Linked DNA regions of Desulfosarcina ovata subsp. ovata. The protein of the gene in region 2 binds, or shares a complex with, the protein of the main gene of each other region. Links are inferred from orthologs where the notes say so. Each region holds a gene or a part of one and is shown on either strand. Other genes may lie near its edges.

The links.
Region 1: the proteins of nusB (region 2) and rpsJ are in contact, whole or in part, in a solved structure (PDB 3D3B), measured with the Escherichia coli proteins. The link is inferred for Desulfosarcina ovata subsp. ovata from one-to-one orthologs.

The regions. Positions count from the first base shown.
Region 1 is NZ_AP021879.1:6,551,401-6,557,433, reverse strand. What follows is about bases 2,835-5,781. They hold rpsJ (30S ribosomal protein S10), read right to left. Parts: upstream 4,491-5,781; coding sequence 4,179-4,490; downstream 2,835-4,178. Other genes in these bases: tuf (elongation factor Tu), read right to left, coding at 4,508-5,701; rplC (50S ribosomal protein L3), read right to left, coding at 3,534-4,163; rplD (50S ribosomal protein L4), read right to left, coding at 2,835-3,452. Outside these bases: rplP (50S ribosomal protein L16), read right to left, coding at 1-313; rpsC (30S ribosomal protein S3), read right to left, coding at 332-982; rplV (50S ribosomal protein L22), read right to left, coding at 996-1,337; rpsS (30S ribosomal protein S19), read right to left, coding at 1,354-1,635; rplB (50S ribosomal protein L2), read right to left, coding at 1,703-2,527; rplW (50S ribosomal protein L23), read right to left, coding at 2,545-2,832; more of rplD, read right to left, coding at 2,832-2,834; rpsG (30S ribosomal protein S7), read right to left, coding at 5,829-6,033. UniProt on the Escherichia coli protein: Involved in the binding of tRNA to the ribosomes. Part of the processive rRNA transcription and antitermination complex (rrnTAC). The complex forms an RNA-chaperone ring around the RNA exit tunnel of RNA polymerase (RNAP).
Region 2 is NZ_AP021879.1:4,632,277-4,638,103, forward strand. What follows is about bases 1,777-4,517. They hold nusB (transcription antitermination factor NusB), read right to left. Parts: upstream 3,508-4,517; coding sequence 3,046-3,507; downstream 1,777-3,045. Other genes in these bases: ispG (flavodoxin-dependent (E)-4-hydroxy-3-methylbut-2-enyl-diphosphate synthase), read right to left, coding at 1,777-2,264; GN112_RS20500 (MBL fold metallo-hydrolase), read right to left, coding at 2,399-3,049; ribH (6,7-dimethyl-8-ribityllumazine synthase), read right to left, coding at 3,511-3,984; GN112_RS20515 (bifunctional 3,4-dihydroxy-2-butanone-4-phosphate synthase/GTP cyclohydrolase II), read right to left, coding at 4,003-4,517. Outside these bases: proS (proline--tRNA ligase), read right to left, coding at 1-1,093; more of ispG, read right to left, coding at 1,107-1,776; more of GN112_RS20515, read right to left, coding at 4,518-5,229; GN112_RS20520 (riboflavin synthase), read right to left, coding at 5,351-5,827. UniProt on the Escherichia coli protein: Part of the processive rRNA transcription and antitermination complex (rrnTAC). The complex forms an RNA-chaperone ring around the RNA exit tunnel of RNA polymerase (RNAP).

The DNA.
Region 1 (6,033 bases), 1.9 Mb from region 2 along the record:
CATAAAGCACTCGACCGGGCTTGATGACCGCCACCCAGCCTTCGGGCGCGCCTTTTCCCTTACCCATGCGGACTTCAGCGGGTTTTTTGGTGTAAGGTTTATCCGGAAACAATCGAATCCATATTTTCCCGCCTCTTTTTACGTGGCGCGTCATGGCGATACGTGCCGCCTCGATTTGTTTGGAGGAAATTCGGCCGCAGTCGATGGCCTGCAGCCCGAATTCGCCGAAATTCAGATTGCAGCCCCGATAGGCGGCGCCCTTCATTCTTCCCTTTTGACTCTTTCGATATTTGACCTTTTTGGGGCTCAGCATGTCGTATCTCCCACAAGCCTATCCACTAATTTCGGCTTGATCCTTTTTGAGAATTTCCCCATGGAAAACAAAAACCTTAATTCCGACGATTCCATAGGTGGTTCTGGCTTCGGTAATGCCGTAGTCAATATCCGCACGCAAAGTGTGCAGTGGCACACGTCCTTCGCGATACCATTCGGTACGGGCCATTTCGGCGCCCCCCAACCGACCGGAACAAATGATCTTAACGCCTTGGGCGCCGAACCGCATGGCCGAGGAAACGCCGCGCTTCATCGCCCGCCGGAATGCCACCCGGCGTTCGATCTGCATGGCGACATTTTCAGCAACGAGCTGGGCATCCACTTCGGGCTTCCGGATTTCCTGGATGTCGATGAGCACTTCCTGGCTGACGCGACCCTCAAGTTCTTTCTTGAGCTTTTCGATTTCCGACCCCTTTTTCCCGATAACGATTCCGGGACGGGCCGTGAAGATTCGAAGTCGAACCCTGCGGGTAGACCGTTCAATTTCGATTTTAGATACACCGGCATGATGCAGTTTACCTTTGATGAATTTTCGGATCTGGTAGTCTTCAAAGATGTAATCCGCATATTTCTTGCCGGCAAACCACCGGGATTCCCAGGTCTTTACGATCCCCAGCCTTAGTGAAATAGGGTTGACTTTCTGGCCCAAGCTAATTTCCTCCTTAATGGACTAAACCTTCGGATAGCACGACAGTGATATGTGAGGTTCTTTTGAGTATACGCGCGCCTCTGCCCCTGGCCCTTGCCTTAAATCGTTTCAGCGACGGCCCCTGATCAACAAGCAGATTGCTGACAATCAGTTCGTCGACATCGATGCTTGTGTTCTGGTCGGCATTGGCAACCGCCGATCGCATGATTTTTTCGACGATGCCGGCAGATTTCTGCGGCATGAATTTGAGTGCGTTGATCGCATCCTCGGCCGGTTTGCCTTTGATGGCGTCGGCGATCATCCTCACCTTCTGGGGAGAGATGCGCACATGTCGTTGAGTAGCTCTGACCTCCATTTAGGGCCTTCCTTTTTTATCTTTTAACTTTAGATTTTTTATCCGCTGCGTGCCCGTAATAGGTTCGCGTCGGTGAAAATTCGCCCAGCTTGTGACCCACCATGTTCTCACTAACAAAAACCGGGATAAATTTTCTTCCGTTGTGAACGGCCAAAGTGATACCTACCATTTCAGGCAGGATAGTGGACCGCCGCGACCAGGTTTTAATCACCTGGTTGCTCCTGGAATTCTGGGCTTCAGTCACCTTTTTAAACAGTTTCGGGTCGATGAAAGGACCTTTTTTTAACGAACGTGGCATTATTTCTCCTGCAATATTCCGTTAATTCGGTGCGGGGGTGAGGGAGGCCGCCCCGTTGAATCCGGTGCTATTTGGTACGCCGCTTGACGATATAACGATCGGTTCGTTTATTTTTGCGGGTACGGTATCCCTTGGTGGGCATTCCCCACGGAGAGCACGGGTGCCGTCCGCCGGAGGACCGTCCTTCACCGCCGCCCATGGGATGATCCACCGGATTCATGGCCACACCGCGTACCTCGGGCCGGCGTCCTTGCCATCGCCTGCGTCCGGCCTTTCCCAGGGAAACGTTTTCGTGGGTGACATTGCCAAGCTGTCCGATGGTTGCCTTGCAGTTCAGCAAAACCATGCGGACTTCGCCAGAAGGCAGCTTCACCAGCGCATAGCGGTCTTCCTTGGCCATCAGCTGGGCGAAGGTTCCGGCGCTACGAACAATCTGCCCGCCCTTGCCGAGTTTCAGTTCGATGTTGTGAATATGCGTTCCCAGCGGAATATTGGCCAGCGGGAGTGCGTTGCCGGCCTGAATGTCCGCTTCGGGACCGGACATCACCGTATCTCCAACCGACAGCTTCAGCGGGGCGATGATATACCGTTTTTCACCGTCCGCATAATGCAACAGGGCGATCCGTGCAGACCGGTTGGGATCGTATTCGATGGCGGCGACGGTGGCCGGAATTCCATCCTTATCCCTTTTAAAGTCAATCAAGCGGTAGTATCGTTTATGCCCGCCACCCCGATGCCGACTGGTCACACGGCCATTGGCGTTACGGCCGCCACTCTTTTTCAGAATTCGTACCAGACTTTTTTCAGGTGTCGTCTTGGTAATCTCTTCGAAGCCGGCGTAGTGTTGGAATCGACGTCCCGGGCTGGTCGGTTTTACTTTTCTAATTGCCATCTCTAAGCTCCTAGCGTCTATACACCTTCAAAAAAGTCGATCCGTTCACCTGGCATCAAAGTCACGATGGCTTTTTTCCAGTCTTTGCGTTTTCCGAGAATACGACCCCGTCGCGTGGTCTTTCCCCTGACGTGGGCGGTTTGGGTCTTGGCCACCTTGACGTTAAATATTTTTTCGATGGCTCTGGCAATTTCGACCCGGTTGGCCCGTTTATCGACCTCGAAGGAGACCTGGTTGCATTCCTCTTTCTGAATACTGGTTTTCTCGGTAATCACCGGTCTTTTTATGATGTCGTATTGATTCATCAGCCCAATCTCCCCTCTATCCCTTCAATCGCCGGTTGGAGGATGACCAGCTTGGGGTATTTAAGGATATCGTAGACGTTCAGTCCTTCGGTCTGAAGAATCTTGACGCCAGGAATGTTGCGGGATGAAAGTTCCAATCGCTCGTTCTTCTCGCCGGTAACGATCAGCGCCTTTGTGGCATCGATGGTCTTTACGATTCCGGCAAACACACGGGTTTTGATTTCATCCAGGTCAATGCGATCGACAACGATCAACTGCTGCTCCTGAACTTTACTGGACAAAGCCATTTTCAGGGCAAGTTTGCGCACTTTTTTAAGGACTTTTTTGGAATAGTCCCGGGGATCCGGACCGAAGACGACACCGCCCCCGCGCAGCACGGGAGATTTGATGTCGCCCTTGCGGGCACGCCCCGTTCCCTTCTGGCGGTAGAGTTTGTGGCGGCTGCCCCTGACATCGGAACGCCGTTTGACCGACGCCGATCCGGCCCTCCGACCAGCCAGTTGAGCGGTAACAACCTGGTGAAGCACGCTCTTTTTAACCGGCACATTGAAAATCGTTTCATTCAATTCCGTTTGAGTGACGACTTCTCCGGCAATATTTATTACATCAACAACAGCCATAATGTTCCTCGTCCACTGCCACCCGGTCCCCCATCGTTTTTTTGGTCAAGCGGGTCGGCGGTCAGCTCGGGATCCTTTTGATTAAGCGAAAAGGACCTTGTTAATCGTTACGATAGCTGATTTGGAACCCGGTACAGGTCCATTCAGCAGGATGAGATTCTCTTCCGGACGGATATCGACAATTTCCAGGTTTCTGACCGTTTTCGTCTCAACCCCGTATTGCCCGGGCATTCGTTTTCCCTTGATGACTTTCGCCGGCCAGGCACTACACCCGATAGATCCCGGAACCCGGTGGTTCTTGCAGCCATGGGTCTGGCGCCCGCCACCGAAACCATGTCTTTTCATTACACCCGAAAAACCACGGCCTTTGGTGGTACCGGTAACATTCACTTTTTCTCCGATAGAAAAAAGTTCGGTACCGATCATCTGCCCCAGCGTGTACTCATCCGGGTTCTCGACGCCAACTTCCTTCACCGTGCGATAACAACCGTCACCGCTTTTTTTGAAGTGGCCTTGCAGCGGTTTGGTCGTTTTGCTCGGTTTTTTATCACCGAAACCGATCTGAAGCGCCTGATATCCGTCAGTGGCAAGCTTCTTGATCTGCGTAATAACACAGGGACCGACTTGCAAGACGGTGACAGGGATGTATTTCCCATTGGACGCGAACAGCGATGTCATGCCCAGTTTTTTTCCAACCAGTCCTTTACACATCTCTCATATCCCGTATTAAAGTTTGATCTCCACATCGACGCCAGGAGACAGATCAAGCTTCATCAGCGCATCAACGGTCTGCTGGGTCGGCTCAAGAATATCAAGAAGCCTTTTATGAGTCCGCATTTCGAACTGTTCCCTGGATTTTTTATCCACGTGGGGGGAGCGCAGGACACAAAACTTATTTATTTTCGTAGGCAGTGGAATCGGTCCGACAACTTTGGCACCGGTTTTTTTTGCCGTGTCGAAGATGTCACTGGCCGACTGGTCCAGAAGCTTGTGATCGTAAGCTTTCAGCCTGATCCTGATTTTGGAGTTCATTATCATTGTTACCGACTCTCTTTTTATTCGATAATTTCGCTGACGACACCGGCGCCGACCGTACGACCGCCCTCACGGATGGCAAACCGAAGCTCTTTCTCCATGGCGATCGGCGTGATCAGCTCCGCCGTGATGGCCACGTTGTCACCGGGCATCACCATCTCAACGCCCTCGGGAAGATTCAAAATCCCCGTCACGTCCGTGGTCCGGAAATAAAACTGCGGACGATAACCGTTGAAAAACGGGGTGTGACGGCCTCCTTCTTCCTTGCTCAGAATGTACGCCTCGGCTTTGAACTTCGTGTGCGGCGTAATCGATCCCGGTGCCGCCACCACCTGGCCGCGTTCGACTTCGTCACGCTTGGTGCCGCGCAGCAATACCCCGATGTTGTCCCCCGCCTGACCTTCATCAAGCAGCTTGCGGAACATCTCCACTCCGGTACATACCGTCTTGGCGGTTTCGCGGATACCCACGATCTCTACGTTGTCACCCACATGGATGATGCCGCGCTCCACACGGCCCGTTACCACGGTACCCCGGCCGGAAATGCTGAACACGTCTTCGATCGGCATCAAAAACGGTTTGTCCACGTCGCGCTCCGGCTCCGGAATATAGCTGTCAATCGCATCCAGAAGCTCGAAAATGCACTTCGCTTCTTCCGCGTCCACACTGTCACTCTCCAGCGCCTTCAATGCGCTGCCACGGATGATCGGCGTGTCGTCACCGGGAAACTCGTACTTGTCCAGAAGCTCCCGCAACTCCAGCTCCACCAGCTCGATCAGCTCTTCATCATCCACCATGTCGCATTTGTTCAAAAAGACGATGATCCGGGGAACACCCACCTGGCGGGCCAGAAGAATGTGCTCACGGGTCTGGGGCATCGGGCCGTCGTCGGCGCCCACCACCAGAATCGCTCCGTCCATCTGGGCGGCGCCGGTAATCATGTTCTTGATGTAGTCCGCATGGCCCGGGCAGTCCACGTGCGCGTAATGGCGAGTGGCCGTCTCGTACTCCACGTGGGCCGTGGCAATCGTGATCCCCCGCTCCTTCTCCTCGGGCGCCTTGTCAATCTCGTCGAACGGAATGAAATCCGCCATCCCACGCATCCCGCTCAGCTTGGTGATCGCTGCCGTCAGGGTCGTCTTGCCATGGTCGATATGCCCGATCGTACCTACGTTGACATGCGGCTTTGTCCTCTCAAATTTTTCCTTCGCCATCTCCCGGTCCTCCTGTTAACGGGGAGTGTTACCCCAACAAGGCAATAGGCTTTGATCGTCAGGCAGCGGATCGGCCTGATCACCGCTCAAAACCTAGTGCAGATAAAAAATATATGGAAGTAAGTCCTTACCAGCGGTAATGGGCAAAAGCCTTGTTGGCATCTGCCATCTTATGCGTGTCCTCGCGCTTTTTAACCGAAGCGCCACGATTGTTGGCAGCATCCATCAGTTCCCCGGCCAGTTTGGCGTCGAACCCTTTTTCCCCGCGACTGCGCGCATAGCCGATGACCCAGCGGATTCCCAGGGCTGTTCTGCGGGAAGGCCGGATTTCG
Region 2 (5,827 bases):
GCAGGGGGATTCCTTTTTTAATCCAATCCCACCCGCGGGCGCCGCCGATGTCGCGATCATCGATTTCCACCACCACCGGTCGGTGGCAATAGGTTATCTCCCTCAATGCCGCAGCCAGTTTTTGCACATAGTCCATCACCTGCCGGCGGTCCTCCGGGGTTCGGAAGATGGGCAGCAGGACCACGTGTGCCGGTGCGACCCGGGGCGGCATGATGACGCCATCATCATCGGCATGGGTCATGATCATCCCGCCGATCATGCGGGTCGATGTCCCCCATGAGGTTGTCCAGGCGAATTCTTCGGTTTCGTTTTCCGTCTGGAAACGGATGTTCGAGGCTTTGGCAAAGTTCTGCCCCAGAAAGTGCGATGTGCCGGCCTGCAAAGCCTTGCGGTCCTGCATCATGGCCTCGATGCACAGGGTGTCCACGGCGCCGGGGAATCGCTCGGCAGCGGTCTTGCGCCCCTTGATCACCGGCATGGCCAGATAGTCCTCGACCATGCGGGCATAGACCTCGAGCATCATTCCAGTCCGCTCGATGGCTTCGGCATTCGTGGCATGGGCCGTGTGCCCCTCCTGCCAAAGGAACTCGCTGGTGCGCAGAAAGATGCGCGTGCGCATTTCCCAGCGGACCACGTTGGCCCACTGGTTGATCAGCAGGGGCAGATCCCGGTAACTGCTTACCCACTTGGAAAAGGAATCACCGATGATGGTTTCCGAGGTGGGCCGGACCACCAGCGGTTCGGTCAGCGGGCCACCGGGGATGAGCTTGCCGCCGTCGCCCTGTTCGAGCCGGTGATGGGTGACCACGGCACACTCCTTGGCGAATCCCTCCACATGCTCAGCCTCCTTTTCCAGGAAACTGACCGGAATGAAAAGGGGAAAGTACGCGTTTTTCACACCGGTGGCCTTGAACATGCCGTCCATGTGGGCCACAATATTTTCCCAAAGGGTGTATCCCCAGGGCTTGATGACCATGCAGCCGCGAACCGGCGAGCGTTCGGCCATATCGGAGGCCTTAATGACCTGCTGGTACCATTCCGGATAATCTTCCGCCCGGGTGGGCGAGATGGCGTTTTTCTGCTGTTTGCCCATGTTGCCTGTCTTTCTATCGCGTTGATCGGTTGTCTGCTGGTTCCCCGGGCTCACTGGCAAGCTGCCGTTCGAACTGGCCCACCGCTTCCAGGACCACATCCACCAACTGGTCTTCGGGAAATTTTTTGATTACCTGGCCTTTTTTAAACAGGATGCCTACGCCGCGGCCACCGGCCACGCCGATGTCGGCTTCACGGGCCTCCCCCGGACCGTTGACCACGCAGCCCATGATGGCCAATTTGACCGGCGTGGTGCATGTCAAAAGGGCCTTCTCCACCCGCTCGACGATATCGAACAGGGGAATCTCGCAACGCCCGCAGGTGGGGCAGGAGATGATTTCCGGTCCCCGGTGACGGATGCCTAAAGCCCGTAGAATCTCGTAACCGACGCGAACCTCTTCGACCGGGTCACGGGTCAGGGAGACCCGGAGCGTATCGCCGATTCCCTCGGCCAGCAGGCTGCCGATTCCCAAGGCCGATTTGACGATGCCCGAATAGAGCGAGCCGGCTTCGGTCACGCCCACGTGCAGGGGCAGGTCCGTCTGCTGGGACAACAGCCGGTAAGCCTCAATGGTCCGGGGCACATCGGACGCCTTGATGGAGATCTTGATGTTGTGGAAATCGAAATCCTGCAGAAGATCCACATGCCGCATGGCGCTCTCCACCATCCCCCGGGCGGTGGCGCCATCATACTTTTCCAGAATATCCTTTTCAAGCGACCCGGCATTGACGCCAATACGGATAGGGATTCCGCAGTCTTTGGCACAGTCAACCAACGCACGGACGTTGGTAGCGCTACCGATGTTGCCGGGGTTGAAACGCAGGCCATCCGCCCCAGCGCGGGCGGAGGCAATGGCCAGGCGGTAATCAAAATGGATATCCGCGATCAACGGGATATCGATCGCTTGCTTGATTCGGGCGATGGCGTCGGCGGCAGCCTGATCGGGAACGGCTACCCGCACGATCTCACAGCCCGCCCGACTCAATTGGCCGATTTGTGCGACGGTGGCGGCGACATCATCGGTCTTCGTGTTGGTCATGGACTGGACACTGATCGGTGCCCCGTCTCCCACGGCAACTCCACCCACCATGATCCGTCGGGTTTTCCTGCGCCGAATGCCTCCGGGCATACGGGGCTGGCCAGGGGGCGCCATGAATGCATGGTTATCCATGGGGACAACCCTTTGGTGAATCGGCCTGGGCCTTATTATCCACCCTCAACAGAGAAATATCAAACGAAAGGTGGTATCGCGAACCCATTTTCAGCATCGGCTTCCAGCCGCCCGACGTTATTGTGGCCACTGGGTCAGCCGATGCCACAGAACGGGTTTGACCGCTTTTCATAGCCGATGGTCGTGCTGCCCATATGCCCCGGATAGACCTTGACATCGTCATCCAGTGAGAACAGGCGCGTCCGGATGCTGTTGATCAGCACGTCAAAACTGCCGCCGGGGAAATCGGTTCTGCCGATGGAGCCGGCAAACAGGGTGTCGCCGACAAACACCGCTTTGCGCGTCTCGCCACCCTCCTGGTATTCGGTGTAAAGACAGATGCCGCCCGGGGAATGCCCCGGCGTATGCAGCACCGTCAAGGTGTGGACGCCGAAGGTGATCGTGTCCCCGTTCTCCAGCAGGCGGTCTGCTGCGGGCGAGTTTTCGGCGGACATTCCCCAGGCGGCCGCCGCAGCCGACAACTTGCTTAACATGGGGGCGTCGTCACTGTGAATCAGAATGTCGGCACCGGTGACCTCCTTGAGCCGTTTGTTGGCGCCCACATGGTCAAAGTGACCATGGGTGTTGATGATATGCACCACCGTCAGGCGGTCATCGGCCAGGGTGGTGAGAATTCGATCGATATCGTCTCCGGGGTCGATGACCACTGCCTGACGGGTCTCTTCGCATCCGAGGATAAAACAATTTGCTTGAATCGGGCCCAGGGCCATTTGACGGATAATCACGGTATTCCTCCTGTTTCATCTTGCGTGGTCTTCGGCGCATGGTTGACTTCATCTCTTTCCATGGCCATTCGGATGCTGTCCAGAATGCCGTTGATGAAGGCTCCGGATTCATCGGTGCCGAACCGTTTGCCCACATCGATGGCCTCGTTAATGGAGACCTTGGGAGGGATGTCGGCACAAAACAGCAGTTCAAACACGGCGATGCGCAGGATATTGCGGTCCACACAGGACATGCGCGACAGCTTCCAATTGCTGGAAAAGCGTTCGATTTCCGTGTCGATCGTTTCGCGGTGTTCGCGGACACCGTTGACAATACGGTGGAAGAAGGGGGCCGCCGGTTTGTCTTGTGTAAAACAACTGCAGAAGAGGCCCACGGGATCATCCACCGGATCGCGGTGCATGTCCATGTAAAAGAGGGCCTGGAGGGCCTGCTCCCTGGATATTCGACGGGTTCCCATGAATTATTCCTTGCCCACCAACTCCACGAGATTGGCCATCTCGATGGCTGCCACGGCGGCGCTCCAGCCCTTGTTGCCGGCTTTTGTCCCCGCCCGTTCAATGGCCTGCTCAATGGTGTCCGTGGTGAGAATTCCGAAGATCACCGGTACGCCGGTTTCCATACTGACCTGGGCAATCCCCTTGGATGCTTCAGCGCAGACATAGTCGAAATGAGGGGTGGCGCCACGAATCACGGCACCCAGGCAGATAACGGCGTGGTACTTTTTACTTTTGGCCATGCGCTGGGCGAGCATGGGAATTTCAAACGCACCGGGCACCTTGACCAGGTCGATATCCTTGTCTTCAGCGCCGCTGCGGGTCAGGGCATCAACGGCACCGCCCACGAGCCTGTCGGTAATAAAATCGTTGAAGCGGCTGGCGATGATGCCGAACCGCTTGCCCTGGGCAACCAGTCCGGCTTCAATGATATTCGGCATGAGATGGTTTTCCTCTCTTTATTGATGGGTGACGGTTTCATCAAAACTGAGCATATGGCCCATTTTCAGCTTTTTGCATTCGAGATAACAGCGGTTGTAGTCATTGGGTGCGACTTCGATGGGCACCTGCTCGACCACGCTGAGGCCGTAGCCTTCCAGCCCGACCATTTTTTTGGGGTTGTTGGTCAACAGGCGCATTTTGCGAACACCCACGTTAACCAGCATCTGGGCGCCGATGCCGTAGTCGCGCATGTCATCCTTGAAACCCAGTTTCAGGTTGGCCTCCACCGTGTCCATGCCTTTGCAGCGCTGCAGTTCATAGGCCTTGAGCTTGTTGATCAGTCCGATGCCGCGTCCTTCCTGACGCAAGTAAAGGATGACGCCGGCACCTTCGGCATTGATCATTTCCATGGCCTTGTGCAACTGGTCACCGCAGTCGCAACGCATGGAACCGAAAATGTCGCCGGTCATGCATTCGGAGTGGACCCTCACCATGGTGGGCGTTTCAGGGTCGATGTCACCCTTCACCAGGGCGATGTGAGTGAGGTTGTCGATATCGTTTTCAAAGGCAATCATCTTGAAATCGCCGCCGTAGGAGGTGGGGATGACGGTCTCGGCGGCGCGGTGGACAAAGCTTTCCGTGCGCACGCGGTATTCCACCAGGTCGGCAATGGTGCAGATGCCGATGCCATGCTGGGTACTGAATGTTTCGAGGGTCGGCATACGGGCCATCGTGCCGTCGTCGTCCATGATTTCACAGATCACCCCCGCCGGCTTGAGGCCGGCCAGGCGTGCCAGGTCCACGCTGCCCTCGGTTTGCCCCACACGAACCATGACGCCGCCATCACGGGCGCGTAGCGGGAAAATGTGGCCGGGCCGGGTCAGGTCACCGGGTTTGGCGTCATCCGCCACGGCAGCACGCACGGTGGTGGCCCGGTCGGCTGCGGAGATGCCGGTGGTGACCCCACACTTGGCTTCGATGGAGACGGTGAAGCCGGTCTCGAACGGGCTGGTGTTGTTTTGCACCATCATGGGTAGGTTCAACTGAGCGCATTTGTCAGCGGTGAGCGACAGGCAGATGAGCCCTCGGCCATACTTGGCCATGAAATTGATGGCATCAGGGGTCACCATTTCCGCGGCCATGGTCAGATCTCCTTCGTTCTCGCGATCTTCGTCATCTACGAGAATGACCATTTTGCCATTACGGATATCTTCAATGGCTTGCTCGATGGTAATTTTTGGCATGGTTGATCGTTTCTCCTGCTGTTTGTTAACGTCGATCACCGTAACGGCGAAGGATGAAGGGGGTTATCGGATGGGGTGCGCTAAGCGAGATCCCGCCGCCATCTCAAATCGAAAATGCTTATCAGATAAATCCGGATTTGGCCAGAAAAGCCATATCGATCCTGCCCTTGGCGTCTGTCTCGCCAGGGTCGGGCGAGCGGCTGCCGACCACAAAGCGTTCCACATACTTGCCGATCATGTCAGTTTCGATGTTCACCGGATCCCCCACCTTTTTCAACCCGATGGTGGTGAGCGAGGCCGTATGGGGAATGATGCTGACGTCAAACGTGTTGTTGTCGCAGCGGTTGATGGTCAGGCTGGTGCCGTCTACGGCCACCGATCCCTTTTCGATCATGTAGCGGGCCAGGGATGCGGGTACCGCATAGGTGATGACAATGGCGTTGGCCAGGGTTTTCCTTTCCCGCAGCACCCCCATGCCATCGATATGACCGGAAACCAGGTGGCCGTCCAGCCGGTCCGAGAGCCTGAGGGCCCGTTCCAGATTGACCCGCTCGCCAATTTTGATTTTTCCCAATACGCTTCGCTGCAGGGTTTCTGG